DNA from 3 places in the Streptomyces sp. NPDC101118 genome. Region 1 is predicted to be linked to each of the others. Evidence: riboswitches for the same ligand, from Rfam matches in the RefSeq annotation. Region 1 holds a riboswitch; each other region holds the start of a gene.
What was found. Region 1 has a riboswitch for cyclic di-AMP ahead of ACIQUQ_RS23435 (peptidoglycan DD-metalloendopeptidase family protein). Riboswitches for the same ligand answer to the same signal wherever they lie in the genome.
Positions count from the first base shown of each region.

Region 2: linked by a shared signal. The riboswitch ahead of ACIQUQ_RS26970 (M23 family metallopeptidase) and the one ahead of ACIQUQ_RS23435 (peptidoglycan DD-metalloendopeptidase family protein) in region 1 are both predicted to bind cyclic di-AMP.
Region 3: linked by a shared signal. The riboswitch ahead of ACIQUQ_RS22010 (M23 family metallopeptidase) and the one ahead of ACIQUQ_RS23435 (peptidoglycan DD-metalloendopeptidase family protein) in region 1 are both predicted to bind cyclic di-AMP.

Region 1 covers NZ_JBIVZG010000015.1:69,842-79,724, reverse strand. The annotation lists gene hpnH (adenosyl-hopene transferase HpnH) at 1-233, shown strand, start outside; gene dxs (1-deoxy-D-xylulose-5-phosphate synthase) at 265-2,202, shown strand; gene ACIQUQ_RS23445 (aspartate aminotransferase family protein) at 2,199-3,605, shown strand; gene ACIQUQ_RS23440 (tyrosine-protein phosphatase) at 3,658-4,464, opposite strand; cyclic di-AMP (ydaO/yuaA leader) riboswitch at 4,777-4,934, shown strand; gene ACIQUQ_RS23435 (peptidoglycan DD-metalloendopeptidase family protein) at 4,939-5,922, shown strand; gene ACIQUQ_RS23430 (SGNH/GDSL hydrolase family protein) at 6,118-6,927, shown strand; gene ACIQUQ_RS23425 (MBL fold metallo-hydrolase) at 7,217-8,428, shown strand; gene ACIQUQ_RS23420 (VOC family protein) at 8,486-8,905, opposite strand; gene ACIQUQ_RS23415 (RNA polymerase sigma factor) at 9,032-9,883, opposite strand, start outside.
Region 2 covers NZ_JBIVZG010000019.1:97,026-106,908, forward strand. The annotation lists gene ACIQUQ_RS26935 (arylamine N-acetyltransferase) at 1-200, shown strand, start outside; gene ACIQUQ_RS26940 (thymidine kinase) at 311-961, opposite strand; gene ACIQUQ_RS26945 (alkaline phosphatase family protein) at 1,024-2,223, opposite strand; gene ACIQUQ_RS26950 (DUF5998 family protein) at 2,223-2,813, opposite strand; gene ACIQUQ_RS26955 (GNAT family N-acetyltransferase) at 2,881-5,901, opposite strand; gene ACIQUQ_RS26960 (HPr family phosphocarrier protein) at 6,086-6,367, shown strand; gene ACIQUQ_RS26965 (GntR family transcriptional regulator) at 6,535-7,221, opposite strand; gene ACIQUQ_RS26970 (M23 family metallopeptidase) at 7,475-8,272, opposite strand; cyclic di-AMP (ydaO/yuaA leader) riboswitch at 8,285-8,444, opposite strand; gene ACIQUQ_RS26975 (M16 family metallopeptidase) at 8,651-9,883, opposite strand, start outside.
Region 3 covers NZ_JBIVZG010000013.1:211,848-221,730, forward strand. The annotation lists gene ACIQUQ_RS21985 (DUF488 domain-containing protein) at 14-370, opposite strand; gene ACIQUQ_RS21990 (TetR/AcrR family transcriptional regulator) at 367-960, opposite strand; gene ACIQUQ_RS21995 (FBP domain-containing protein) at 1,021-1,509, shown strand; tRNA gene ACIQUQ_RS22000 (tRNA-Met) at 1,597-1,670, opposite strand; gene ACIQUQ_RS22005 (PP2C family protein-serine/threonine phosphatase) at 1,914-3,107, shown strand; cyclic di-AMP (ydaO/yuaA leader) riboswitch at 3,384-3,519, shown strand; gene ACIQUQ_RS22010 (M23 family metallopeptidase) at 3,529-4,536, shown strand; partial or broken gene ACIQUQ_RS22015 (PrsW family intramembrane metalloprotease) at 4,613-5,491, opposite strand; gene trmB (tRNA (guanosine(46)-N7)-methyltransferase TrmB) at 5,535-6,311, opposite strand; gene lhgO (L-2-hydroxyglutarate oxidase) at 6,445-7,641, opposite strand; gene ACIQUQ_RS22030 (sporulation protein) at 7,686-9,461, opposite strand.

The sequences.
Region 1 (9,883 bases):
CCCTCTTCGGCTGGCAGCGGCCCTGCTACCTGATGAGCGACGGCTACGTGCCCACGTACCGCGAGCTCATCGAGGACACCGACTGGGACAAGTACGGCCGCGGCAAGGACCCCCGGTGCGCCAACTGCATGGCGCACTGCGGCTACGAGCCGACCGCCGTCCTCGCCACCATGGGCTCCCTCAAGGAGTCCCTGCGCGCCGCCCGCGAGACGGTCTCGGGCAACCGCGACTGAGGAGCGGCACACGATCACCAGGGGGACCAGCATGCCGATTCTCGAAGGGATCCGGGGACCGCACGATCTGAAAGCGGTTCCCGGCGAACTCCTGGCCGAACTCGCCCGTGAAATCCGGGAATTCCTGATCCATGCCGTCGCGAGGACCGGCGGCCACCTCGGACCCAATCTCGGCGTGGTCGAACTGACCATGGCCCTGCACCGCGTGTTCGATTCGCCGGTGGACCGCATTCTCTGGGACACCGGCCACCAGAGTTACGTGCACAAACTGCTCACCGGCCGTCAGGACTTCTCGAAACTCCGCGGAAAGGGCGGACTCTCCGGATATCCGTCGCGCGAGGAATCCGAACACGACGTCATCGAGAACTCGCACGCCTCCACCGTCCTCGGCTGGGCCGACGGCCTCGCCAAGGCCCGGCAGCTGCGCGGCGGCCCCGGCCACGTCGTCGCCGTCACCGGCGACGGCGCCCTCACCGGGGGCATGGCCTGGGAGGCGCTCAACAACATCGCGGCCGCCGACCGCCCGCTCGTCATCGTCGTCAACGACAACGAGCGCAGCTACGGCCCCACCATCGGCGGCCTCGCCGGCCACCTGGCCGCCCTGCGCACCGCCGACGGCTACGAGCGCCTCCTGGCCCGGGGCCGGGACCTCCTGGAGCGCACGCCCGTCGTGGGCAGGCCCCTCTACGGGAGCCTGCACGGCGCGAAGAAGGGCTTCAAGGACGCCTTCGCGCCCCAGGGCCTGTTCGAGGACCTGGGCCTGAAGTACATCGGCCCGGTCGACGGGCACGACACCGAGGCGCTGGAGGCCGCGCTGCACCGGGCCAAACGATTCCGCGGCCCGGTCCTCGTGCACTGCATCACCCAGAAGGGCCGCGGCTGCCCGCCCGCCCTCGCCGACGAGGCCGACCGCTTCCACACCGTCGGCGTCATCGACCCCGGGACCGGGCTGCCGCTGGAGACCCCGGCACCCTCCTGGACCTCCGTCTTCGGCGAGGAGCTGGCCCGGATCGGCGCCGAACGGCCCGACGTGGTCGCCGTCACCGCGGCGATGCTCCACCCGGTCGGCTTCACCGAGTTCGCCGCCCGCTTCCCCGACCGCGTCTGGGACGTCGGCATCGCCGAGCAGCACGCGGCCACCTCGGCCGCCGGCCTCGCCGCCGGCGGACTCCACCCGGTCGTCGCCGTCTACGCCACCTTCCTCAACCGGGCCTTCGACCAGGTCCTGATGGACGTGGCCCTGCACCAGTGCGGCGTCACCTTCGTCCTGGACCGGGCCGGCGTCACCGGCACCGACGGCCCCTCCCACAACGGCATGTGGGACCTGTCGGTCCTCCAGGTCGTCCCCGGCCTGCGCATCGCCGCCCCGCGCGACGCCGACCAGCTCCGTGCCCAGCTGCGCGAGGCCCTCGACGTCTCCGACGCGCCGACCGTGCTGCGCTTCCCCAAGGAGACCGTCGGCCCCCCGGTGCCCGCGGCCGGCCGCGTCGGCGGCATGGACCTGCTGCTGCGCGCGGCACCGGGCCGGGAGGACGTGCTGATCGTCTCCGCGGGCGTGATGGCCCCGGTCTGCCTCGGCGCCGCCGAGCTGCTCGCCGCCCGGGGCGTCTCCTGCACCGTGGTGGACCCGCGCTGGGTCAAGCCGCTCGACGAGGCCCTCGTACCGCTGGCCGCCCGGCACCGGCTGGTCGCCGTGGTCGAGGACAACAGCCGCACCGGGGGCGTGGGCTGGGCCGTAGCCCAGCAGCTGCGGGACGCGGGGACCGACGTACCGCTGCGGTCCTTCGGGATCCCCGAGCGGTTCCTCGCGCACGCCAAGCGCGCCGAGGTGCTCGCCGACGTCGGGCTGACCCCGGTCGAGATCGCCGGGGGCATCGCCCGCGCCCTGGGGGGCCAGGAACAGCGCGACGGGACCGCGGCGGCACTCCGCGGCCAGGCCAGCGCGCCCGAGGAGGAGAACACCGCATGACAGAGGACCCCACGGCCGCGGGGAAGGGCTTCGACCTCGGCCGGCTGCTCGCCGAACGCGGCGGGGAGCGGTACGAACTGCACGCCCGCCACCTCAACCACCAGCTGCCCCGCATGCTGCACACCATCGGCTTCGACAAGGTCTACGAGCGGGCCGAGGGCGCCCACTTCTGGGACTCCGAGGGCCGCGACCACCTGGACATGCTGGCCGGCTTCGGCGTGATGGGCCTGGGCCGGCACCACCCGGTGGTCCGCAAGGCGCTGCACGACGTGCTCGACGCCTCGCTCGCCGACCTGACCCGCTTCGACTGCCAGCCGCTGCCCGGGCTGCTGGCCGAGCGGCTGCTCTCGTACAGCCCCCACCTGGACCGGGTGTTCTTCGGCAACAGCGGCACCGAGGCCGTGGAGACCGCGCTGAAGTTCGCCCGCTACGCCACCGGCCGGCCCAGGGTGCTGTACTGCGCCCACGCCTTCCACGGCCTGACCACCGGCTCCCTCTCGGTCAACGGCGAGAACGCCTTCCGCGACGGGTTCGCCCCGCTGCTGCCCGACACCGCGGTGCCGCTCGGAGATCTCGGCGCCCTGGAGCGGGAGCTGCGCCACGGGGACGTGGCCGCCCTGATCGTCGAGCCGGTCCAGGGCAAGGGGGTGTACCCGGCGCCGCCCGGCTACCTGCGGGCCGCGCAGGAGCTGCTGCACCGGCACCGGGCGCTGCTGATCGCCGACGAGGTGCAGACCGGCCTCGGCAGGACCGGGGACTTCTACGCGTACCAGCACGAGGCGGGCGTGGAGCCCGACCTGGTGTGCGTGGCGAAGGCGCTCTCGGGCGGGTACGTGCCGGTGGGCGCCACCCTCGGCAAGGACTGGATCTTCAAGAAGGTCTACTCGTCCATGGACCGGGTGCTGGTGCACTCGGCCAGCTTCGGGTCCAACGCGCAGGCGATGGCGGCCGGGCTCGCGGTCCTCGCCGTGATGGACGACGAGGGGCTGGTGGCGCACGCGCGGGCGATGGGAGACCTGCTGCGCGGCCGTCTCGCGGCCATGGTCGACGAGTACGAGCTGCTGCACGAGGTCCGCGGCCGGGGGCTGATGATCGGCATCGAGTTCGGCCGGCCCTCGTCGCTGGGGCTGCGCAGCCGCTGGACGATGCTCCAGGCGGCCCGCAAGGGGCTCTTCGCGCAGATGGTGGTCGTCCCGCTGCTGCAGAAGCACCGGATCCTGACGCAGGTCTCCGGCGACCACCTGGAAGTGATCAAGCTCATTCCGCCGCTGGTGATCGACGAGGCGGACGTGGAACGGTTCGTCGCCGCGTTCCGGGACGTGATGGACGAGGCCCACGGCGGCGGCTCGCTGATGTGGGACTTCGGGCGCACGCTGGTGAAGCAGGCGGTCGCGGGGCGCTGAGCGGCGGCGGCGGTACGGACCCGCGTGCGGGTCCGTACCGTCTGGCGGTGCGTCAGTCCAGCAGGCGCTCGCGCAGCCGGTCCAGGGTGTCCGGGCCCAGGGCCAGGCCCTCTGCCAGGTAGCCGTCGACCCCGCCCCAGACCTCGTCGATGGTGGCGAAGGCCGCCTCCAGGTACTCGGCCCGCGCGTCGAAGAGCGGGCTGAGCAGCGCCATCACCTCGGGGGAGCGGGCCTCGGGGGCATCGCTGCCGCGGCGGACGCGGTACCGGCGGTGCGGGGCGTTCGACTCCAGGTAGTCCGTGACGATCGCCCCGCGCTCCACGCCGAGCGCGAGCAGGGTGACCGCGATGGAGAGGCCGGCCCGGTCCTTGCCGGCCGCGCAGTGCATGAGCGCGGGGACGCTGTCCTCGGCGAGGGCGTGCACCACCCTGCTGTGCTCGGCCGTCCGCTCCTTGATCATCTTGCGGTACGAGGCGGACATGCGCGCCGCGGCACGGCCGTCACCCAGGACCTCCTCCAGCTGGGTCAGGTCGCCGTCGCGGACCATCTTCCAGAACTCCTTGCCGTCGGCCGGGTCGGAGAGCGGGATGTTGACGTTGCGCACGCCCGGCAGGTCGACGTCGGGACCTTCGAGCGCCTTGTCGGCGGCGTTGCGGAAGTCGAAGACGGTGTGGAGTCCGAGCGATGCGAGGTAGTGCGCATCGGTATCGGTGGCATGTGCCAGATGTCCGCTTCGGAACAGACGCCCCGTTCGCACCCTCCGTCCATCTGTGGTCGGAAGTCCGCCCACATCGCGGAAGTTGCGCACGCCGGTCAGCTCCGGCTCGGTCGACGGCGCCTGGGGTATCTGCTGGGTCACGTGGGGGCTCCTGGCGGCTCGGGGGACATGTCCGAATTGCACTACTTGGCGTCAAGTTACCGCAATGAGGCGGCAGATGTGCGACCTCCTCGTGAGGCAGATCATACGGTGACCGTGAGTGGCTGCGGTGGAATCCCGAATTCCGCTGTAGTGCTGGCTGTTACACGTCCGCAATGGACGGAGTGTGACGGGAATTCCGTCGATCATTCATCCGGGTGATTCCCAAGGGGAATTCACGGCTTGTTCCGTCTGCGGGCGCTGGATTACCGTCGCCGTCGATCCGGGTGGAACGCCGAATCCTGCCGCCCCCGGAAACCGCACCCGACCACTCGTGCGGCAGGAGCGGGGGAACCAGGTAAGCCGCCGGACGCGATCTTCTCGCGGCCGGCTCGGGGTGAAGCCGCACCCGTGCGGCCGGGCATCTCCAGCCCGAACCCGACAGCTCACCTCGCAGGCGCCGGAGAGGAATGCGCCATGCCCGGAAAGGGTAAGCACCGCCGTCCCAAGTCCAGCCCGATAACCCGCGGTTTCGTCGCCGCCGGTACCGGAGGCGCCGCCCTCGCGCTGCCGCTGATGGGGGCCTCCGGCGCCCACGCCGCCGGGCCGGCCGCCGCCCCGCAGGCGCTGCCCGCGCAGGCCCCCCAGGCCGCCCACGCCGCCCCGGCCGCCGTCCCGGCCGCGGTCCCGCAGGCCGCCCCCGTCACGTACACCGTGGTGGCCGGCGACCACCTCTCCAAGATCGCGTCCGAGCACCACCTGAGCGGCGGCTGGCAGAAGCTGTACGCCGACAACCGCGCGGCCGTCGGCGGCAACCCCTCCCTGATCCACCCCGGCCTGGAGCTGACCCTCGGCGCCGCGGCCGCGCCGAAGGCGGCCGAGGCCCCGGCGAAGCCCGCGGCCGCGCCCAAGCCGGCGAAGAAGGCCCCGGAGAAGACCCAGAAGAAGGCCGTCCGGAAGGCCGAGCCCAAGGCCGTCGCCGAAGACACCGGCGCCGACCGGTCCGCGGCCACCGCCAGCCGTTCCACCCAGCGTTCCACCACCGCGGTGAGCGGCGCCGGGTTCGTCGCCCCGGTCAGCGGCGGCATCAGCACCTCCTACCGGGCCGGCGGCGGCATGTGGGCCAGCGGCTACCACACGGGCGTCGACTTCTCGGTCGGCTCCGGCACCACCGTCCGCGCGGTCGGCGCGGGCACCGTGGTCTCCGCCGGCTGGGGCGGCGCGTACGGCAACGAGGTGATCATCCGGCACGAGGACGGCCGCTACTCCCAGTACGCCCACCTGTCCTCGCTCAACGTCTCCGCGGGCCAGTCGGTCGGCGCCGGCGACAGCATCGGCCTCTCCGGCTCCACGGGCAACTCCACCGGCCCGCACCTGCACTTCGAGATCCGCACGGGCCCGAGCTACGGCGACGACATCGACCCGCTGGCCTACCTGCGGGACAAGGGCGTCAGCGTCTGAGCCGCGTCCGCCGGCGCGCCCGACGCGTCCGACGCGTCCGACGCGTCCACTGAGGCAGCCGTGCGACCGGGTCCCGAGGGGGGTCCCGGTCGTACGGCTGTTTTCGGCCAAACTGACCGGGTGGTCCAGATCACCCCGCGTCAACCCCTTCCTACGGTCGCGTAGGTCACATCCTTCGGTGAAGGATGTGCTCCCGTGGCAGGAGAATCGACACCTTCAACAGCAACAGCACCCGTATCCACCCTCCCCATCGGCTCGTACGCCGCGATCGGGGACAGCTTCACCGAGGGCGTCGGAGACCCCGGTCCCGACGGCGCCTTCCTCGGCTGGGCCGACCGGCTGGCGGTGCTGCTCGCCGACCGCCGTGACGAGCACGACTTCCGGTACGCCAACCTCGCCGTACGCGGCCGGCTGCTGGACCAGATCGTGGCCGAGCAGGTCCCCCGGGCCAAGGAGCTCGCGCCCGACCTGGTCACCTTCTGTGCGGGCGGCAACGACATCATCCGCCCCGGCAGCGACCCCGACGCCGTCGCCGAGCGGTTCGAGGCGGCCGTCGCCGACCTCACCGGCGCCGTGCCCACCGTCATGATCACCACGGGCTTCGACACCCGCGGCGTACCGGTCCTGCGTCACCTGCGCGGCAAGGTCGCCACGTACACCGCGCACGTCCGCTCGATCGCCGACCGGTACGGCTGCCCCGTCCTCGACCTCTGGTCGCTGAAGTCCGTACAGGACCGGCGGGCCTGGGACGACGACCGGCTCCACCTGTCCCCGGAGGGCCACACCCGGGTCGCGCTGCGCGCCGCGCAGGTCCTCGGCCTGGAGGTGCCCGCCGACCCGGACCAGCCCTGGCCGCCGATGGAGCCCCGCGGCTCCGCCGAGGTCACCCGCGACAACATCCAGTGGGCGCGCGAGCACCTCGTACCGTGGATCGGCCGGCGGCTGCGCGGCGAGTCCTCCGGCGACCACGTCGAGCCGAAGCGGCCCGACCTGCTGCCGCTGTAGAGGTGGAGCGGTCGGCACGGCACCGCTCCGGGTGGGCGCGCCCGTACGGGAGAGGGGCGCGCCCGGCCCGGTGACGGCTCCCGCGGGAAGCCCGCCGGGAGGAGCGCGGGACGCGGCCGGGGGAGCGACGGGGGCAGGCGGGGGAGCGACGGGGGCAGGCGGGGGAAGCGCGGGAGGCAGGCGGGGGAGCGGAGGCGTCCGTTTCGCGTGGCGCGGCCGGAATCCTTCGGCGCGCGCGCACGTTGGGAAGGGCAGAGCACACCCACGTCCCATCGTCACAGGAGGCGCCTTGACCGGCTCCCGTCCCCTGCGCGCAGGGCTGCGCGCGCTGCGGCCCGAGGCCTTCGGCGCGGACCCGTCCGGAGAGCGGATGGAGCGGATCCTCCGCTCGCCGCACTTCGCCGACGGCGTCTTCCAGAACCCGGTGGGCACCCGGGAGCGGCCGAGCGGCTCGGCGCTCGCCTTCGCCAAGATCTATTTCCGCAAGGAGGAGCGGGTCCGGCGCACGCCCAGCGCGCCGATCCCGGTGCACCCCACCACCCTGGCCGACATCGCCCGGCCGCCGGCCACCGGTCTGCGGCTGACCTGGATGGGCCACTCCAGCGTGCTCGCGGAGATCGACGGGCACCGGGTGCTCTTCGACCCGGTCTGGGGCGACCGCTGCTCCCCGTTCCCCTTCGCGGGGCCCAAGCGGCTGCACGCGGTGCCGGTGCCGCTGGCCGCCCTCGGCCCGGTGGACGTGGTCGTGATCTCCCACGACCACTACGACCACCTCGACCTGCCGACGATCAAGGCGCTGGCCGCCACCGACACCGTCTTCGCCGTCCCGCTGGGCGTCGGGGCCCACCTGGAGCGCTGGGGCGTGCCGGCCGACCGGCTGCGCGAGCTGGACTGGCACGAGAGCACCAAGGTCGGCGGCCTGACGCTCACCGCGACCCCGGCCCGGCACTTCTGCGGCCGGGGCCTGCGCAACACCCAGCACACGCTGTGGGCCTCCTGGGTGGTGGCCGGCGACGAGCACCGGATCTACCACAGCGGCGACACCGGCTACTTCCCCGGCTTCGCCGAGATCGGCGCCGCCCACGGCCCCTTCGACGCCACGATGATCCAGATCGGTGCCTACAGCGACTTCTGGCCGGACATCCACATGACCCCCGAGGAGGGCATGCGGGCCCACCTGGACCTCCAGGGCGGCCGGCCGCACGGCGTGCTGCTGCCGATCCACTGGGGCACCTTCAACCTGGCCCCGCACGCGTGGTCGGAACCGGGCGAGTGGACGGCGGACGAGGGCGAGGGCGCGGGCCAGCCGGTCGCGGCCCCACGCCCGGGCGAACCCTTCGAACCCGCCGGCAGGCTCCCGGTGGAGCGCTGGTGGTCCCCGGTGGCCCACGAGGCACCGCGCACCTGGACGCGCCGTGAGCCGGCCGCCGGACCGGACCAGCCGGCCGGCCCGGCCCACGAGGAGCTCAGGGAAGACCTGGACCTCGCGGGCGACCGGTAGCGGCGTACGCGAGCGGGCCGCCCGGCAGGCCCGGGCGGCCCGCTCGCGTGTTTCGGGTCAGGGCTGTTGTCCGCCGGCGATGTTGACCATCCACGTGATGCCGAAGCGGTCGGTGCACATGCCGAAGACGTCTCCCCACATCTGCTTCTCCAGGGGGACGGACACGGTGCCGGCGGCGGACAGCTTGTCCCAGTAGCCGCGGAGTTCGTCCGCGTCGTCGCCGCTCAGGCTCACGGCGATGTTGTTGCCGGCGTTCAGCGGCATGCCGGGCGGGTTGTCGGCGCCCATCAGGGTGAAGCCGCCGGGCGTCTCCAGCATGCCGTGCATGATCTTGTCCTCGTATCCCGGGGGCGCCTCGCCCCCGAAGCCGCCGTAGGTGTGGACGGCCAGCTCGCCGCCGAAGACCTCCTTGTAGAACTCCATGGCGGACTTCGCGTCGCCGTCGAAGCTGATGTACGGGTTGAGGCGAGAAGGCACGGTCGCTCCCGATGTGACGGATGGTCGGTTCCGGAAGGTTATGTGCCGGTCGGGTGTGGGCGCGGGACCGCGGCGGTGTGGTCGGTTCCGCGTCGCGCGGCCCCTGGGCGGGCGCGGCGGTGCCGGTCACGGGTCGAGGCGGGCGGCCCGGGTCTGGAGGTAGCGGCGCTCCGGGAGGCTGAGGGTGGCGCGGGCGGCCGCGCGATAGGCCCCGGCGGCGCCCTTCGGGTCGCCGGCGCGTTCGAGGAGGTGGCCGCGGACGGCCGCCAGGCGGTGGGAGCGGGCGAGGCGGGGTTCCAGGGCGGCCAGCGCGGCCAGCCCCGCCTCCGGGCCCTCGACCATCGCCAGGGCGACCGCCCGGCCGAGCTCCGCCATCGGGTCGGGGCCGGGCGACCGGGCCACCAGGACGTCGTACAGGGCGAGGATCTGGGGCCAGTCCGTCCCCGCCGCGTCCGGGGCCTCGTCGTGCAGCGCGGCGATCGCCGCCTGGAGCTGGTACGGGCCGGGCGGGCCCTCCGTCAGCGCCTCCTCGACCAGGGCGGTCCCCTCGGCGATCGCCGCCCTGTCCCACCGGGTGCGGTCCTGCTCGTCGAGCGGCACCAGCTCGCCGTGCGGCCCGGTGCGGGCCGCGCTGCGCGCCTCGGTGAGCAGCATCAGGGCGAGCAGGCCCGTCACCGCGCCCTCGCGGGGCAGCAGCCTGCGGACGGTGCGGGTCAGGCGGATGGCCTCCCGGGCCAGGTCGGCGCGGTGGAGGGCGGGCCCCGAGGTGGCGGTGTACCCCTCGTTGAAGATCAGGTAGAGCACCTGGAGGACCGATGCCAGGCGGGCGTCGCGGTCCTCCGGTCCGGGCGGGCGGAAGGTCCGGTCGGCCCCGGCCTCCCTCAGCCGCGCCTTGGCCCGGCTGATCCGCTGGGCCATCGTCGCCTCGGGGACGAGGTGGGCGCGGGCGATCTCCGCCGTCGTCAGCCCGCCCACGGC
Region 2 (9,883 bases), on a different contig from region 1:
TCGTCGCGCAGCGGCCCGAGGCGCACGTGCGCTACAGCCTGCGCAACCAGGAGCTGGTGCGGACGTTCCCGGACGGCCGCAAGGAGACCGTCAGGCTGTCCGCCGACGAACTCGTCGACACCCTGCGCGAGACGTTCCGCATCGCGCTGACCGAGGACGAGTCGAAGCTGCTCCGCGACCTCTACCCGGCCGCGGCCTGACAGCCGCCCGGGCGGCGCACCCCGAAACCCCCGACACGCGCCGCCCGGGACCGTCCAGGACCGCCCGCTTGGACGTGGTACCGGACCGGAGGAGTTCCGGTACCGGCGGATCAGCCGGAGGGGACCGGGAGGACGTCCGGGGAGAGGGAGCCGGCGTGGGCCGCGGCGCTGGTCATGTGGCGGCGGTGGTGGCGGCGGCAGAGGACCTCGTAGCCGATCTCCTCCGCGGGGCGGTTCACGTCGCCGACGACGACCTGTTCGCCCTCGACCACCATCACCCCGCCCACCGTGCGGGCGTTGTGCGTGGCGCGGGCGCCGCACCAGCACAGGGCCTCGACCTGGAGCTGCTCGATGCGGTCGGCCAGTTCGATCAGGCGCTGCGAGCCCGGGAAGAGCTTGGTGCGGAAGTCGGTGGTGATGCCGAAGGCGAAGACGTCCATGTCCAGGTCGTCCACGATCCGGGCCAGCTGGTCGATCTGGTCCGGCGTCAGGAACTGCGCCTCGTCCACGATCACGTAGTCGGCCTTGCCGCCCGCCGAGAGCTCCCTGACCAGGTACGCGTACACGTCCATCGAGTCGGTGACCTCGACCGCGTCCGTCACCAGACCGAGGCGCGAGGAGAGCTTGCCCTCGCCGGCGCGGTCCTGCCGCGTGAAGATCACGCCGACCAGGCCCCGGGCCGAGCGGTTGTGCGTGATCTGGAGAGCGAGGGTGCTCTTTCCGCAGTCCATCGTTCCGGAGAAGAACACCAGCTCGGGCATGGGGAAGCGCTGACCTTTCGGGTCGGGTCGGGGAGAGGGGCGGCGGCGTCGGGCGGCAGGCGTCAGGTGCGGACTTCGAGGAGCGGCACGAACTGCTCCGCCGGGGTCATCGAGCCGTGCATGCCGGTCAGGGCGGACTCGTTGACCTCGGTGCGGGAGGCGATGATCGCGACGTCGTCCCGGGCGGCGGCGATCACGTCGCCGATCCGGCCCAGCACGCGCTCGTCGCACTCCCCCGGCGCCCCGAACCAGCCGAGGGCCAGGGCCTCCTCGCGGCTCGCCACCCAGAAGCGGTCCCCGAGCACCTCGCGCCAGACCGTGAGGACGTCGGCCTCCGCGCCCGGTACGGCGTACACGTGCCGCGCCCGGCCCTCGCCGCCCAGCAGCGCGACGCCCGCGCTCAGCTCCCAGTCCTCGTCGAAGTCGTAGCGGGACTCCTCGTCGAACGGGATGTCCACCATGCCGTGGTCGGCCGTGACGTACAGCGCCGACCGCGCCGGGAGCTGCTCCGCCAGCCGCTGGACCAGCCGGTCCACGTACATGAGCTGGCCGCGCCAGGCGTCCGAGTCGACGCCCTGCCGGTGGCCGGCGCCGTCCAGCTCGCTGTAGTACGTGTAGACCAGCGAGCGGTCCCCGGCGCCGAGCAGCTCGGCCGCGAGGTCCATCCGCTCCTCGCCGGTGATCCGGCCGTGGAAGGTGCCGCCGCTCAGCGCGACCTTGGTCAGCGGCGTCTGGGCGAAGTCGGGGGACGACACCTGGGCCGTCGCCACCCCGGCCTCGTGCGCCATGCGGAAGACCGTCGGGTACGGCTGCCAGACGGCGGGCGGGGTCCAGGGCCGCCAGCGCAGCTGGTTCATCAGCTCGCCGGTTGCGGGGTTGCGGGCGGCGTAGCCGGGCAGGCCGTGCCGGGCCGGCGGCAGGCCCGTACCGACCGAGGCCAGCGAGGTGGCGGTGGTCGCCGGGAAGCCGGCGGTGAGCGGGCGGCCGGTGCCGCCGCGCGAGCTGCCGAGGAGCGAGGTGAGGTACGGGGCCTCGTCCGGGTGCGCCTTGATCTGCTCCCAGCCGAGTCCGTCTATCAGGAACACGCAGTTCCGGTCGGCCGGGGTCAGCTCGGTGATCGTGGCCGTCAGCCCGGGCACGCCCTGGCCTGCCGCGAGCGTGGGCAGCAGGTCGGCGAGCGAGCCCGACCCGTACTGGGGCACGGGCGCGCCGTCGAGGTCGAGGAGTACCGGCTCGGGCTCCTGCCAGGCGGAGTGCACCATCAGCGGGCGCCGGTGGCGGCCGTGGCCTCGGACAGGGCCTGCGCGAAGGCGAGCGTCTGCCGCACGGCCTCGGGGCCGTCGCCCGCCTCGCTGACGCGCAGGCTCAGGTCGTCGGCGGTGGAGTTGCCGGTGTAGCCGTGGTCGGAGTCACAGTTCGGGTCGCCGCAGGCGGCCGGCTCCAGGTCGATGCGGGCGACCGCGCCCCAGCCGATGGTCAGGACGACCTCGCGGGGCAGGGTGCCCGGCGTGTAGGACTCGGGGTTCGCCACGACGCGGCTGACCACCACGGAGGAGATCGCGCTGATCTTGACCGACTCGGTGGAGGTGGTCGCGTACGGGGACGGGGAGCCCGCGTCGGCGGCCTGCTCGTCGGTGTGGCTCACGATGAAGCGGTTGCCGGTCAGGACCAGGACGGTGACGTGCCGCCGCACCTCGTTGGAGTCGAAGGTGGTCTCCTGGTGGACCAGGTACGACGAGATCGGCTCGCCGCCCACCGCGGCCTCCACGGCCTCGGCCACGAGGGCCGGGTAGTAGCCGCTGCGCTCGATCGCCGCGCGCAGCCCCTGGGTCGTCGTACCGGATTTCGCCATGGGGTCCATCCTAAGGCCCGCAGGAGGCGCCCAAGCCGCTCCGTGCGGCCGCTCCCCGCAGTGCCGGTCAGTAGCTCGGCAGCGTGCGGGGCCCGAGGTCGGTCCTGACCGGCGGGCGGGCGATCCGCACCTGCGCGCTGAGCACCGAGAGGCCCTCGGTCGCGACCACCACGGGCTCCAGGGAGACGCCGGCGACCTCGGGGTGCTCGTCGACCAGCCGGGAGACGCGCAGCAGCAGCTCCTCCAGGGCGGGGGTGTCCACGGGCGCGCTGCCGCGCCAGCCGAAGAGCAGGGGCGCGGTGCGGATGGAGCGGACGAGCGCGGCGGCGTCGCGGTCGGTGGCGGGCACGAGGCGGTGGGCGGTGTCGCCGAGCAGCTCGGAGGCCACGCCGGCCAGGCCGAAGGAGAGGACGGCGCCGACCGCGGGGTCGATGACGGACCGGACCACGGTGTCGACGCCCCGCGGGACCATCGCCTGGACCACGGGCAGCAGCTCGGCCGGCTTGCCGAGCAGCTCGGTCAGCTCCCCGTAGGCACGGCGCAGCTCCTGTTCGTTGGCCAGCTCCAGGCGTACGCCGCCCAGGTCGGCGCGGTGCCTGAGGTGCGGGGCGGTGGTCTTCAGGGCCACGGGGTAGCCGAGCCGGGCGGCGGCCCCGGCGGCGGCGTCGGGGGTGGGCGCGGGCAGCGTGGGCAGCACCCGGATCCCGTACCGGGCGAGCAGCGCGTGGGCGTCGGCGTCGGCGAGGGTGGTCCCGGCGTCCGCGTCGGCGGGGGCGGTCCCGGCGTCGCCGTCGGTGCCGGCGAGCAGCGCCTCCAGCTGGGCGGCGGCCCCGGCGGTGTCGATGTCCTCGTACTCGGGGACCTGACCGGACACCACGGTGCCGCAGCGCCACTCGGCGTACCGGACGGCCTCGGCGAGCGCCCGGACCGCCCGCTCCGGGGAGGGGTAGGCGGGGATGGGACCGCGCGGCGGGCGGGCGGGCTCGGCGCTGGGGGCGGCGTTGCCGGGGGTGTGGGCGGGTGTGCGTGCGGGTGCGGGTGCGGAGGGGGCGGCGTGAGCGGGTCCGGCGGGGGCAGGTGACGCCGCGGCCCGGCCGGCCGCCTGCGTTCCGGTGGCCGCCGGGCCCGGGCCGGCCTGCGCCCCGGGCGCCGGGCCTCCCGCGGCCGGTCCGGCCGTGCCGGTCCCGGCTGTCGCCGGCAGGCCGGCGACGGCCCCCGCCTCCCCTCCCGCCGCCGCCGTCGTCGAGGCCGCGGTCGAGAGCGCCTCCGCCAGGTCGCCCAGTTCCACGTGGACCACGGCCACCGGCTTCGCCGGGGCCTCCGCCGCGGCAGCCCGGAGCGCCTCGGCCAGGTCCTCGGTGAGGGTGCTCTCCCCCACGGACGGGATGGCGGTGACGATCACCGCGTCGTTCCCGGGGTCCCGCAGCGCCGCGCCCAGGGCGGCGCGGAAGTCCTCCGGCGCCGCGGCCGTGGTCAGGTCGAGCGGGGCGTGCGGGCGCAGCCGCTCGGTGAGGCAGGCGTCGTACGAGAGGAGGCCGAGGGACTCGGAATTGCCGAGGATCGCCACGCGCGGGCCGGCGGGCAGCGGCTGGTCGGCCAGCAGCAGGCCGACGTCCACGAGTTCGGTGACCGTGTCCACCCGGATCACGCCGGCCTGCCGGAGCAGTTCGGAGACGGTGGCGTCCGGCAACCGGGTCTCGGGCACGGTGTGGCCGGCCGGGCTGACCCCGCTGTGGCGGCCGCCCTTGGCGACGACCACCGGCTTCACGGCGGCGGTCCGCCGCGCGAGGCGGGTGAACTTCCTCGGGTTGCCCAGGGTTTCGAGGTACAGCAGGGCCACGTCGGTGGCGGGGTCCTCGTACCAGTACTGGAGGAAGTCGTTGCCGGAGACGTCGGCACGGTTGCCCGCGGAGATGAAGGAGGAGAGCCCCGCGCCGCGCCGCACCAGGCCGGCGAGCAGGGCGATGCCGATGGCGCCGGACTGGGCGAACAGGCCGATGCGGCCCGCCTCCGGCGAGCCGGGGGCGAGGGAGGCGTTGAGCCGGACCTCGGGGTCGGTGTTGATGACGCCGAAGGCGTTGGGTCCGATCAGCCGCATCCCGTACGAGCGCGCCTGGCGCACGAGTTCGCGCTGCCGCTCCAGTCCCGCCGGGCCGCTCTCGGCGTACCCGGCGGAGAGGACGACCAGGCCCTGGACGCCGTGCTCGCCGCAGTCCGCGACCGCCTCGGGCACGCGTTCGGCGGGGACGGCGACGACCGCGAGGTCGACCGGGCCGTCGAGGCCCGCGAGGGAGCGGTACGCGGGTACGCCGGCCAGCGTCCCGCCCGTACCGTCCGGCAGGGCGGCGTTGACGGCGTGGACGGTTCCGGTGAAGCCGGAGTCCAGGAGGTTGCCCAGCGCGGCCCGGCCGACGCCGCCCTCGGTGCGGCTGACGCCGATCACCGCGACGGAGCGCGGCGAGAGCAGCCGCTGCACGGAGCGGGCCTCCGCGCGCTGCTCGCGGGCGCGCTGGACGGCGAGGGACTCGGCGGTGGGTTCGAGGTCGAGGGTGAGGTGGACGGAGCCGTCCTCGAAGCTGCGCTTCTGGGTGTACCCGGCGTCCGTGAAGACCTTGATCATCTTGGTGTTGGCCGGCAGCACCTCGGCGGCGAAGCGCCGGATGCCGCGCTCCCGCGCCACCGCCCCGATGTGTTCGAGCAGTGCGGAGGCGACGCCGCGGCCCTGGTGGGCGTCCTGGACCAGGAAGGCGACCTCGGCCTCGTCGGCGGGGCCGGTGGCGGGGCGGCCGGTGGCGTCGATCCGGTCGTAGCGGACGGTCGCGATGAACTCGTCCCCCACGGTGGCGGCCAGGCCGACCCGGTCGACGTAGTCGTGATGGGTGAAGCGGTGCACGTCCTTGGCGGACAGCCGCGGGTAGGGCGCGAAGAACCGGTAGTACTTCGACTGGTCCGAGACCTGCTCGTAGAAGCTGACCAGCCGGCCCGCGTCCTCTGTGGTGATCGGCCTGATCCGGGCGGTGCCGCCATCGCGCAGCACGACATCCGCTTCCCAGTGGGCCGGGTACGAAGGATCCGACGGCGTCCGCATGGGCCAAGAGTACGGCCCGGGACCCGGCGGACCCTACGCGCGCGGCGGGTTGGGCAGGAGGGACAAACCAGGGCAAGCTGGGAGGTCGAACGGCAGGCTCCTCCGGGCCGAAGGTCGGTCGGATGCAGCCCGGCGGTCGTGAGATAGTGGTCTAGACAACCCGTAGAACCTGAAGGGCATCACCATGGCAGAGCGCCGCGTCAACGTCGGCTGGGCCGAGGGCCTGCACGCTCGTCCCGCCTCGATCTTCGTCCGGGCGACGACCGCTTCCGGTATCCCGGTGACCATCTCCAAGGTCGACGGCACCCCCGTCAACGCCGGCTCCATGCTCGCCGTGCTGGGCCTGGGTGCGCAGGGTGGCGAGGAGATCATCCTGGCCTCCGAGGCCGATGGCGCGGACGCCGCCCTGGACCGCCTGGCGAAGCTGGTCGCGGAGGGCCTCGAAGAGCTTCCCGAGACCGTCTGAGCTTCCGGCCGGTTTCCGGCCGCCGAATGAGCCGTACCCCGCTCCGGGGTGCGGCTCATTTCTTCTCTTCCGGTCAGCCCGGCCGGACAGGAATGGCCGCGAGGAAATCAGGGCATGGGAAATGAGCGGCCTCATGAATTCCGCCGTCCCTTTGTATACGGCCTTTGTTAAAGGCGGCCGCCCGCGGTGTTTACGGCAGGTTGCGAACCCCTCACACGCGCCTCGCCCCGCGCCCGCCGCAGCCGGTGCGCCCCCGTGGTGCGGTCCATGTGCGCGGCGGTGAGGGCCCGCGCCCGGTCGGCGTCCCCGCGCGCCACGGCGTCGACGATGGCGCCGTGCTCGGCCCAGGACTCCACGGGGTGGGCCGGGGCCTCCACCACGTACATCCAGGCGATCTTGTGCCGCAGCTGGGTGAGCATCGAGATCAGGTTGGGGCTGCCGGAGGCCTGGGCGAGCGTCTCGTGGAACCAGCCGCCCAGCGAGCGCAGGTCCTCGCCCTGGCCCCGGCGGGCCCGCTCCTGGCCGAGGCGCACGAGCCCGCGCAGCACCTTCAGGTGGCCCTCGGTGCGGCGCTGTGCGGCCCGGGAGGCCCCCAGGGGCTCCAGCAGCACCCGCAGCTCCAGCAGGTCGGCCGCCTCCTGTTCGGTGGGCTCGGCCACGCAGGCCCCGGCGTGCCGGCGGGTGGTGACGAAGCCCTCGGACTCCAGGGTGCGCAGGGCCTCGCGGACGGGGACGCGCGAGACGCCGTACCGGCGGGCGAGGAGTTCCTCGGTGAGCCTGCTGCCGCGCTCGAAGACGCCGGCGACGATGTCGTCGCGGATCGCCGTGCACACCGCGTGCGCGGGAATGCGCATGACCGGACCTCCGCTTAATCCCCGCGAAACGCGGTCGGCGTCGACATGTGTGCCGCCGACTCTATTGCAGAAACGAGGAATTCCGGAGCGCACCGATGAATTCCGGAATGGTTTTTTGCCAGATCTGCACGCACCGGATGCCCGCGCCGGATCCGCACCCCTCCGGCGAAGGGCACGCCGAAGGCCCCGGCTCGGGGAGCCGGGGCCTTCGGGAAGCGTGCGGCGCCGCGGTGGCGGCGGGTGCGGTCGCGGGTCAGATGCTGACGCCGTGCGAGCGCAGGTACGCCAGCGGGTCGATGTCCGAGCCGTAGTCGGCCGAGGTGCGGGCCTCGAAGTGGAGGTGGGGGCCGCTGGAGTTGCCCGTGGAGCCGGAGAGGCCGATCTGGTCGCCCGGGGTGACGCGCTGGCCGACCGAGACGCTGATCGACGAGAGGTGGCCGTACTGCGTGTACGTGCCGTCGTTCATCTTGATGACGACGTTGTTGCCGTACGCGCCGCCCCAGCCCGCCTCGACGACGGTGCCGAGGCCGACCGCGTGCACCGAGGTGCCGGAGGCGGCGTGGAAGTCGATGCCGGTGTGGCTGCCGGAGGACCACATGGAGCCGCCGGCCTTGTACGAGGTGCTGACGTACGAGCCCGCGACGGGGGCCACGTAGGTGAGCAGACGCTTGCGCTCGGCCTCACGGGCGGCGCGCTCGGCGGCCTCGCGCTCGGCCTTGGCCTTCGCCTCGGCCTTCGCCTTGGCCTCGGCGGCGCGCTGGCGGGCCTCGTTCTCGGCCTGGGCCTTGGCGGCGGCGATCTCGGCGGCGGCCTGCTGGGACTCGGCCTGGGCCTCGATCTGGCCCGCGAGGTCGTCGGCGACGACGACGGCGTTCAGGCCGGTGTCCTCGGGACCTCGGGAGTCGGCGTCGGTGGCGGCGAAGGCCGGGCCGGCCAGGGTGCCGACGACACCGGTGGTCGCGAGGGCGGCTATGCCGGCCACGTTCGCGCTCTTGCGGCTCAGACGGCTGGGGCCACGGTGCTTACCGGTGGCACGACTGCCAAAGGCCATGGAGAGGCTGATCCTTTCCTTCCCTCTCGCCTACCGGGTTAGCTGACGGGTTCGGAGCAGGAAGGTCTCCTACGGGCCACCTCTGGCGAGGCGGTCCGATTCACCCCAGGGACTGATGTGGGTCCCCGGCTCCCCAGGCTCGCGCCTGACGGGGACTCGGCGATCGCTGTCCGGTGCCGCGGGTGCGGCTGTTACAGCTGACGGACAGCGAGGTTGACGCTAGGCGGATCGTCGGACAATCACCAAACGGACACGCTGTTTTGTGGCGTACGCCACGGGTCATTCAGGCAACGACCACCCCGAAACGGACAGAAGACACAAACAGGGCCCTGATGGACAATCCATCAGGGCCCTGCCCCATCTCGGGCCGGAATCAGGTCAGTTGGTGACCACGGTCACCTCTCCGATGCCCAGCGCCCGCACCGGGTCGGCGATCTGGGACGCGTCACCCACGAGCACCGTCACCAGACGGTCCACCGGGAAGGCGTTCACCACGGCCGAAGTCGCCTCCACCGTGCCGGTTTCGGCGAGCCGCGCGTACAACTGCGCCTGGAAGTCGTCCGGCAGCTCCTGCTCGACCTGGTCGGCCAGGGTCCCGGCGACGGCCGCCGCCGTCTCGAACTTCAGCGGCGCGACGCCCACCAAGTTCTGGACGGCCACGTCGCGTTCGGTGTCCGTCAGCCCCTCGGCGGCGAGGGTGCGCAGCACCTGCCACAGGTCGCCCAGCGCGGGGCCGGTGTTGGGCGTGTCCACCGAGCCGCTGATGGCCAGCATCGAGGCGCCGGTCCCGTCGGCCGTGGAGCGCAGCACCTGCCCGAAGGCGCGCACGCCGTACGTGTAGCCCTTCTCCTCCCGGAGCACGCGGTCCAGGCGCGAGGTGAGCGTGCCGCCGAGGCAGTACGTGCCGAGCACCTGCGCGGCCCAGACCCGGTCGTGGCGGTCCGCCCCGATCCGGCCGATGAGCAGCTGGGTCTGCACGGCGCCGGGCCGGTCCACGATCACCACGCGGCCGGTGTCGTCCGCGGTGACCGGGGTGACCGGGTACGCCGTGCCGGTGCCGCCGGTCCAGGAGCCCAGGGTGTCCGCGAGGACGGCGTCCAGGTCGGTGCCGGTCAGGTCGCCGACCACGACGGCCGTGGCCGTGGAGGGGCGCACGTGGGCCTCGTAGAAGGCGCGGACGGCCCCGGAGTCGATCCGGCCGACGGTCTCCTCGCTGCCCTGGCGCGGACGCGACATGCGCAGGGTGGCGGGGAAGAGCTCCCTGGAGAGCTGCTTCGCGGCCCGGCGCTGCGGGTTGGCCAGCTCGTGCGGGATCTCGTCGAGGCGGTTGCGGACCAGGCGGTCCACCTCGCTGTCGGCGAAGGCGGGGGCGCGCAGGGCCTCGGCGAGCAGGGTCAGGGCCTTGTGCAGACGGGAGGCGGGCACCTCCAGGGAGACCCGCACACCGGGGTGGTCGGCGTGCGCGTCGAGGGTGGCGCCGCAGCGCTCCAGCTCGGCGGCGAACTCCTCGGCGGAGTGCTTGTCGGTGCCCTCCGACAGCGCGCGGGCCATGATCGTGGCCACGCCGTCGAGGCCCTCGGGCTCGGCCTCCAGGGGGGCGTCGAGGATCAC
Region 3 (9,883 bases), on a different contig from region 1:
CGCTTCCGTGTGTTCAGAGGTGGGCCAGGAGGACCGAAACGTGGCTGTGGGCCGGGTCCTTGACCGCGGTGAGGAGCGTCACGGGGCCGTCGGCGGCGAGGGCGCGCAGGCGGGTGAGGGCCTCCGCGGCCTCCGGGGCGGCGAGTTCGGACTCGTACCGGGCGCGGAACTCGGTGTCCGTCAGGTCGCCGGCGTGGAACTCCTTGCGGAGGTCGTCGGACGGGGTGAGGTCCTTGGGCCACTCGTCCACCCGGGCGTCCGCCTTCGACACGCCGCGCGGCCACAGGCGGTCGACCAGGACACGGGTGCCGTCCCCGTCGGTGGGCGGGTCGTAGACGCGGGCCACTCGGATCTCGCTGCTCCGGTTCATGGGGCCAGGGTGGGGGACGGGCCGGCCGGCGGCCAGTTCGCCAGGAGCGTGTCGAGGGCGTCGATCATCCGGGCCCAGGAGGCGTCCAGGTCGCGGGCCGCGTGGAAGGCGGCCGCGGCCTCCAGGGCGGCGAAGCCGTGGAAGGTGCTGCGGAGCAGCCGGACCGCGTCGGTCCGGTCCGGCTCGCCGAGCTCGTAGCCGCGGATCATCGCGTACGTGTACTCGACCATCCGCTCGTGCCCCGGCGAGGCGGCGAGCACGTCGGCGGGCAGCTCCAGCTGGGTGGCGGCGTAGCGGCCGGGATGTCCGACGGCGTACGAGCGGTAGGCGTGGGCGAAGCCGGCGAGGGCGGCCTTCCCGGCGCGCCCGGCGACGGCCGCGCCGATGAGGTCCGCGAACTCGGCCGCGCAGCGCACGGCGAGCCGGGTGCGCAGGTCCTGGAGGTTCCGCACGTGCGAGTACAGGCTCGCGTCCTTCACGCCGAAGCCGCGCGCGAGGGCGGAGACGGTGACGCCGCCGAGCCCCGCGGAGTCGGCCAGCTCGGCGGCGGCCTCGACGACGCGGTCGGCGGTCAGTCCTGCTCGGGGCATGTTCTCCCTAATCGAATTAATGGTTTGCCTAGGGGGTCTAGGAAGATTAGCGTGCCGGACATGAAGGCGCTCACCGAATCCGACATCCGCGGCTCGTTCATCAACTGCTCCAAGGGCGAGGCCCAACGCCTGCCCATGCCCCGCGACCTGGCCGAACGCCCCTGGGACGACCTCGACTTCCTCGGCTGGCGCGACCTCTCCGCGCCCGACCGCAGCTACCTCGTCACCGAGCGGGCGGGCCGTCTGGTCGGCATCACGCTGCGCTTCCCCTCCGTGAAGCGCGGGTTCCTGCAGCGCAGCATGTGCACCTTCTGCCTGACGACCCACCCCGGTTCCGGCGTCTCCCTGATGACCGCCCGCAAGTCCGGGCGCGAGGGCCGCGAGGGCAACTCCGTCGGCGTCTACATCTGCACGGACCTCGACTGCTCCCTCTACGTGCGGGGCAGGAAGCAGCCCGAGCCCGGCGGCCGCTTCGAGGAGACGCTCACCGTGGAGCAGCAGGTCGAGCGGATGAAGGGGAACCTGGACGCCTTCCTCGCCAAGCTCTGACGGGGAGGGGGCGTGGGGGGAGGAGGCGTGGGGCGCCCGTGGAACGACGAAGGCCCGGATCCAGAAGGATCCGGGCCTCGTGCTGAGTAGCGGGGACAGGATTTGAACCTGCGACCTCTGGGTTATGAGCCCAGCGAGCTACCGAGCTGCTCCACCCCGCGTCGGTGATTACAGCTTACGCCATTCCGGGGGGTGCTCGACGCCATTTGTTTCCCGGGGCGCTCCCGAGGGGGCGCGTGCCCCGGTCGCCGACCGGGGCACGCGCGGGGCACGACCGGGGCACGGCACCCGTTCGGCCCTGCCGGGTCGCCGTACGGCCGCCCCGCCCGCAGCCTTGGGAGGCGGGGCGGCAGCGGCCCGTGCCGCGGGCGCGAGCGGACCGGTCAGGGAGAGACGTGGTGGGGCTGGGGCAGCGAGGAGGTTCCTTCCGGGGGGCCCGGGTGGCGGGCAGGGCCCGGAGCCGGATCGGTGACGGCAGCGGCAGACGGTTCGCGCGGACCTTCCTGCGCGTGCTCCCGGTGCTCCTGATCGTCCTGGGACTGGTCTTCGACGTCCTGACCCCGCCCAGCTTCACCGGTGCGCCCTTCTTCACCGCCGCGCCGCTGATCGCGGCCCCGCTCTTCGCCTTTACCACCACCCTGCTGACCGGTGCGAGCGCCGCCCTGGCGGTCCTCGTGCTCCAGCTCCGCAACGGCAGCTCCGGCAAGGTCGAGGCGGTTACCGAGCTGGTGACCGTCTTCACCGTCGCCGTCCTGGCCCTGCTGATCAACCGTGTGGTCCGGCGCAGCGGCGAACAGCTCGCCTCCGCGCGCGGCGTGGCCGAGGTCGCCCAGCGCGCGGTGCTGCCCACTCCCGCCGGACGCATCGGGGGACTGCACGTCTCCGCCCGCTACGAGGCCGCCGACGCCGACGCGTTCATCGGCGGGGACCTGTACGCCGTCCAGGACACCCCGTACGGCGTCCGCCTCGCGGTCGGCGACGTGCGCGGCAAGGGGCTCGGCGCGGTCGAGGCCGTCGCGGTGGTGCTCGGCGCCTTCCGCGAGGCGGCCGAGCTCGAACCCACCCTGGAGGGCGTCGCCCGGCGGGTGGAGCGCGCCCTGGCCCGGGAGGGCACCCGGCGCGACAGCCTCGACTCCGTCGAGGGGTTCACCACGTGCGTACTGGCCGAGGTCACCCCGGACGGCGGCACGCTCCGCATGGTCAACCGGGGCCACCCCGAGCCGCTGCTGCTGCGCGCCAACGGGAAGCTGGAGGTGCTGGCCCCCGCGGAGGCCGCCCTGCCGCTGGGCATGGGCGAGCTGGGGGACGGGGGGTACCGGGCGGACGCGTGGCACTTCCCCGCGGGCTCGACGCTGCTGCTCTACACCGACGGGCTCTCGGAGGCCCGGGACGCCGCGGGCGCGTTCTACGAGCCGGCCGAGCGGCTGCGGGGGCGGATCTTCCCCGGGCCGGAGGAGCTGCTGTCCGGCCTGATCGCCGATGTGCGGCGGCACACCGGCGGCGGGGCCACCGACGACATGGCGCTGCTCGCGGTCGTCCGCCCGACGCCGGGTCAGACCGCCCGCCGGAGGTCCGTCTCCACCGTACGGCGCCGCTGAGCGCGTCCGACCGGCCACGCAGCGTGAGCGAAGCGGGTCGGGGGGCCGGGCAATTGACGGATCGTCAGGGTACGGAAGTGGCCGGAGTGGCGATGCCGGTGCAGGCGTCTCGTCCCCGTCTGGCGTCGGATGAGGCATTTGCCCTGGCCAACGTCGGTCACGGAATGGCCGGTTGATGTGAAGGATCAAGTAAGGGAGCTTGGAATCACTCCCTGTTGTCTATTACCGTTCGATAACGCAGTTCGGCTGTCCCAGCCGTCGCAAGTGACGGCACCGTGCGCGTGCGCGCCGAATCCCGTGAGGGAACCGGGGAACCACCAACTTGGGGTGAATCGGGTCGTTTTCCGACCCGTAGGAGACCTTCCTGCTCCGAACCCGTCAGCTAACCCGGTAGGCCAGAAGGAAGGAAAGGAGCGCCCCCGTGGCGTCCAGCAGGCCTGCCCCCGAAGCCGCCGGGTCCATCGAGACGGACTCGCCCTACCCGGGCGGAACCGGTGCCGGGGCATGGGGCGAGTGGAACCCCACAGAGGACTCCGCCCGTCCCGCCGGCGGCCGCCACCGCGTCGCCAAGCAGCGCGGCGGACTCGCCCGCAGCTCCACGGTCCTCGGCGTCGGCATCATCGCCGCCGTCGGCGCCACCGGCATGGCCACCGCCCAGGACAAGCCCCCGGTCGCGATATCCATACCCTCGCTGCTCCCCGACGACGAGGCGGACGCGGCGCAGGAGAGCACCCCCATCGAGGCGCCGCTCACCAACGCGGGCGTCACCCCCGAGCAGGCCGAGGCCGGCACCGACGCCGGCGAGGCCCTGCGCAACCGGATCCTCCAGCAGGCCGAGTCCCAGGCGGACGCGGCCGTCGCCCAGGAGAAGGAGGCGGCGCAGCGCGCCGCCGAGCAGGCCGCCGCCGCGAAGGCGAAGGCCGAGCGGGAGGCCGCGGACAAGAAGGCCGCCGAAGCGCGCAAGGCCGCCGAGGCCGCGGCGAAGGCGGCCGCGGAGGCCAAGGCCGAGGCGGAGCGCCTGGCCAAGCTGGCCGGCCAGTACGCGCTGCCCACCTCCTCGTACACCCTGACCTCCCACTACGGGGACTCCGGCTCGATGTGGTCCTCCGGCCACCACACCGGCCTGGACTTCGCCGCGCCGACGGGAACCCCGGTCAAGGCCGTGCACGGCGGCAAGATCATCTCGGCGGGCTGGTCCGGCGCGTACGGCTACCGCATCGTCCTCCAGCTGGAGGACGGCACGGAGGTCTGGTACTGCCACCTGTCCTCGATGTCCGTCACCTCGGGCACCGTCACCACCGGCGAGACCATCGGCCGCGTCGGCGCCACCGGCAACGTCACGGGCGCCCATCTGCACCTGGAAGTGCGGACCGGCGGAGCGACGGTGGACCCGCTGGCGTGGCTGCGGGACAAGGGCCTGACGGTCTGACGACGCCGGGGTACGGGGCCACGGCGCCCGGAGGGTACGGGGCCACGGCTCCCGCGTACGGGTCCACCGCTTCCGCGGCGTACGGGCCCACCGCACTCCCCGCGTACGCCGCGCCCCGCATCGCCGGTACGAACAGCGGGTCCCGGCGCCCCCGGGCCCGTACCCCGAGCCAGGCCAGCACCCCGAAGACCGGCACCATCACGGTCGCGTACACCACGTAGAACCCGTACTCGCCGAACTCCGACGAGCTGTTCCACAGCGCGTGCGTCGCCATCGCCAGCGCCAGCCCGGCCAGCGGCAGCCCGATGCGCCGCCACCGCCCGGCCGAGAAGGCCGCCCAGCAGAAGCCGAGCCCGGTCCACACGGTGAACAGCGGGTGCGCGAACGGGGACATCACCACCCGCACGAAGAAGGTCGCGGCCGTCACCGAGTCCAGCAGCGAGGTGCCGCTGCCGAGGTCCTCACCGAAGGCGTTGCCGAGGTAGAGGATGTTCTCGGTGAAGGCGAAGCCCGTGGCGGTGAACCCGGCCACCACGATCGCGTCCGTGATCCCGGTAAACCGCCGGCCGCGGAAGAGGAAGACCAGCAGCAGGGCGGCGGCCTTGGCGCACTCCTCCACCACCGGGGCGATGGCGATCGAGCCGAGCTGGTCGGCGTCGTGCGGGTCCAGGGTCGCGGCCGCTATCCACCGGGTCGCGAAGCTGTTGGCCACTATGGCGATGAGCGCCGCGGCGCACGCCCCCCAGGCGAAGACGAACAGGTGCTGCGGCCACGGCCCCGGCTTCGTCCGGTCCAGCCAGTGGAACACCGCCATCAGCGGTGGCACCGGCAGGACGGCGAGGCCGAGGCCGACGAGGAAGCCCTGGGTGCCGGTCTGCTCCCGTACGAGGGCGAGGATCAGCACTCCGGCGACCGCGAGCAGCCCGATGGACGCGCGAGACAGGACCCGGAACACGCCACGACAGTAGCGATCCGGACGCGTACCGGAGGGCTGGTTTTCAGTTCTCGGTGCGCCGGAACAACAGGTCGTGTACGACGTGGCCCTTGTCCAGGCCCTGTCCCTCGAAGCGGGTGAGCGGCCGGAACTCCGGGCGTGGCGCGTAGCCGCCGTCCGGCTGGGTGTTCTCGAAGTCCGGGTGCGCGCTGAGCACTTCGAGCATCTGCTCGGCGTACTCCTCCCAGTCCGTGGCGCAGTGCAGGATCGCGCCCGGCGCGAGGCGGGTGGCGGCGAGCGTCAGGAACTCGGGCTGGATCAGCCGGCGCTTGTGGTGGCGCTTCTTGGGCCACGGGTCCGGGAAGTACACGCGCATCCCGGCGAGGGCGGCGGGGGCCAGCATCTCGCGGAGCAGGATGATCGCGTCGCCGTTGGCGACCCGGATGTTGGTGAGGCCGTTGCGCTCGGCGAGGCCGAGGAGGTTGCCCTGGCCGGGGGTGTGCACGTCGACGGCGAGGATGCCGGTGCCGGGGTCGTCGGCGCCCATCTGCGCGGTCGCCTCGCCCATGCCGAAGCCGATCTCCAGGACCACCGGCAGGCCGTCGAACATCTTGTCGAGGTCGAGCACCTCGCGGCCGTCGATGTCGAGGCCCCAGGTGCCCCAGAGGCGGCGGAGCGCGTCCTCCTGGCTCGTGGTCACCCTGCTCCGGCGCGGCTGGAAGCTGCGGATGCGCCGCTCGTGGTGCGAGCCCGCCGGGTCGGGGGCGGGGCCGTCCGGGAAGCGGGGCTGGTGGCGCCACACCGGAGGGGGCTTGGGCTGGGGGTTCAGGGACTCAGACACAGTGCCGCCAATTCTACGGCGGCCGGCCCGCACGGCATCCCGGCAGCGGGAGCCGGCCCCGGCCGGGCATCCGGCCGGGCGGGCCGCCCTCCCGGCGTCGGCGCGGTCGCGCTGCCCCGCCCGGCATCCCCGGCTACGGCGCCAGCGCCGCCAGTGCCCGGCGGGCCACCTCCCGGCCGATGGGCAGGGAGGCCGTCGCGGCCGGCGAGGGGGCGTTGAGGACGTGGACCGTACGCGGCGCCTCGCGGATCAGGAAGTCGTCGACCAGCGTCCCGTCCCGCAGCACCGCCTGGGCCCGCACCCCCGCCGCGGCCGGGGTGAGGTCGTCCTCCGTGACCGCCGGCAGCAGCCGCCGGACCGCCTGCGTGAACGCGCCCTTCGACAGGGAGCGGTGGATCTCCCCCGCGCCGTACCGCCAGTGGCGCGCCGCCACGCGCCACATCCCGGGCCAGGCCGCGGTGGACGCCATGTCCCGCGGGCGCACCGCGCCCCACGAGTACCCCTCGCGCGCCAGTGCCGGCACCGCGTTCGGCCCGACGTGGACGCCGCCCCCGATGCCCCGCGTCAGGTGCACCCCGAGGAACGGGAAGGCCGGGTCCGGCACCGGATAGACCAGTCCGCGCACCAAGGAGGGCCGCGTCAGGTCGTAGTACTCCCCCCGGAACGGGATGATCCGCACCGCCGGGTCGTCGCCGGCCAGCCGCGCCACCCGGTCGCACTGGAGGCCCGCGCAGTTCACCAGCGCCTTCGCCCGCACCACCGTGCCGTCGGCCGTCCGCACCGCCACGCCCGACGCGCGGCGCCCGATGAGGTCCACCGCCGAGCCGTACCGGATCTCCGCCCCCGAGGCCCCTGCCAGCCGCTCCGCCACGGCGCCGTAGTCGCAGATCCCCGTGGTGCCGACGTGGATCGCGGCCAGGCCGCGCACCTCGGGCTCGTGGTCGGCGATCTGCGCGGGGCCCAGCTCCCTGACCGGGATCGCGTTCTCCCGGCCCCGCTGCACCAGGGCGTGCAACCGCGGCAGCTCCGAGCGGTCGGTCGCGACGATCAGCTTGCCGGTCACCTCGTGCGGGATGTCGTGCTCCGCACAGAACTTGACCATCTCCGAGGCGCCCTTGACCGCGAACCGCGCCTTGAGGGACCCGGGGCGGTAGTAGATCCCGCTGTGGATCACCCCGCTGTTGCGGCCGGTCTGGTGACGGGCCGGGCCCGCCTCCTTCTCCAGCACCACGACCCGCGTCCCCGGCGCGAGCCGCGACAGGGCGTACGCGGTCGACAGCCCGACGATCCCACCGCCGACCACCACCACATCGCAGTGCACGCGCTCCATGCCACCTCCCACCCCGATACTGCACCCCCCGACTGACATCCGGGTCACACGGGCGCCACCAGCAGCGGTCGCGCCCGCTCCCTGAGCTCCGCCACGCGCGGCTCGTCGCCGTACGGCTCCAGCCGGTGCAGCAGGTCGCGCACGTACTCCGTGGTGCGGGCCGAGGAGATCCGCCCGGCGACCTCCACGGCCCGGGTGCCCTGGGCGCAGGCCGCGTCCAGGTTGCCGGACTCCAGCTCGGCGACGGCGCTCACGACCAGGCGTAAGCCGTGCGAGCGGACGTACTCCTCGGTGGGCCGGGACAGGGCCTGCTCGGTGAACCGGCGTACCTGACGCGGCAGTTTGAGGTCGCGGTAGCATTCCGCCGCATCCGCCGCGAACCGGTCGTACGAGTAGAAACCCAGCCAGGACGGGTCGGCGTCGCCCTCCCGCGCCCGCTCCAGCCAGCCCTCGGCCGCCCGCAGCGCGGCGCCCGCGGCCGCCGAGTCGCCCGCCTTGGCGTGGGCCCGCGCCTCGACGAGCCGGAAGAAGCTCATCGTGCGGGAGGTCGCCAGGCCGCGGTTGCGCTCGATGGCCGCCTGGGCGAGGTCCACGCCCTCGTCGGCGAAGTCGCGGTAGGTGGCCTGGAGGGACATGGAGGCCAGCACGTACCCGCCCAGGGGGACGTCGGCCGCCGCCCTGGCGAGCCGCAGCGCCTGGATGTAGTACCGCTGCGCGGCCTCCTGCTGGCCGGTGTCGAAGGCCATCCACCCGGCCAGCCGGGTCAGCTCGGCGGTCGCGCCGAACAGCGCGCGGCCCACCTCGTCGGAGTAGGAGCCGAGCAGCAGCGGCGCCGCGTCGACGCGCAGGCACTCGGGCACCATCGAGGAGCGCCAGTCGCCCCCGCCGTACTTGGAGTCCCAGCGCCGGGCGTCCTCGGCGGCCTCGCGGAGCTTGGCCACGTCGCTGTGCCCGACGCGCTGCGGCGAGGCGTCGAGCGAGGGTCCGGCGGGTGCCGGCCCGGTGGGCGCGGCCCGCTCGGGACGCCCCTCGGTACGGTCGCCCCGCCCCGGTACGCCGCCGGCCCCCGCGGAGGCGCCGACGAAAGGTCCCGGTCCGGTACCGGGCGGAACGGCGGTCCCGGCAGCAGTGGTCCCGGATGCCGTGGTGCCGGCGGCTGCGGTCCCGGCGGCTGCGGTCCCGGACGCGGCACCTGCCGGGCCGGCTCCCGCGTACCCCGCACTCCCGGACCCGGCTGCCCCTGCACCTGCGGACCCCGTGCCCTGCCCCGCGGGGCCCGCGGGCCCCGGCCCGGGCGCCACGGCGGTGCCCGTGCCCCCCGGTGCGCTCCCGGCCGCCCCCGGCGCCTCCCGGGCCACCGAGCTGTCCGCGGGCGTTATCAGCCACCGCGAGGCGGGCATCGCGTACGCCGACACGGCGAACGACCCCGCCAGCGACTGCCAGATCCCGCCACCGCCCCGGCGGCCCGCCAGGTCCAGCCGGTACAGGTCCGTGGCCGACCGCACCGCGGCCGCCACGTCCCGCGGGAAGGCCAGGCCGACCTCGGGCGCCGGGTCCGCGTCCGCCAGCCCGATCTCGTGCAACGGCACCGGCCGGCCCAGCTTCGCGCCGATCGCGGCCGCGATCAGGTGGGGCGCGGCACCTTGGGGCACCATGCCCTTGGAGACCCACCGGGCCACCGAGGTCTTGTCATAACGAAGCGTCAGGCCGCGCTGCGCGCCCAGGTCGTTGACCCGTCGCGCCAGTCCGGCGTTGCTGATACCCGCGAGGGCGAGGACGGTGCCGAGCTTCTCGTTCGGCTCGCGGAGCTCCCTGGACATGCGCCACCCCTCACGCAGACGGCCGCCGGGGCATAGGCACCCGGCATTCGTAAACCCAGCGTAGTTCGCCGCATCCCAAGCGTTAAGGGCCCGAGTTCCACATGGCGGGATTGTTGTCCGTACCTTCGGCGTTGGCCGGGGCGCGTCCGTCCCGCGCTCCGGTGTCCCGTGCTCCGCCCGTGTGGCCGTGCGCCCGTGCGTGCGCTCTGCCCCGGCTCCCGGCCGGACGATTCCATGTGGGGTGCGTGGGTCGGCCCGCTGCGTGGAACCGGTGGGCCGGGGGACACCGCCGCCTCAATCCCCGCGGGTGGCGGACCGGTCCGGGAGGCGGACCGCGCCTCCCGGGCCGCGCCCCGCCGCCACGCGGGCACCGCCCGTACCGTCCGGCACGGAAACGGCGCGGAAAAGAATGGCCGAATCCG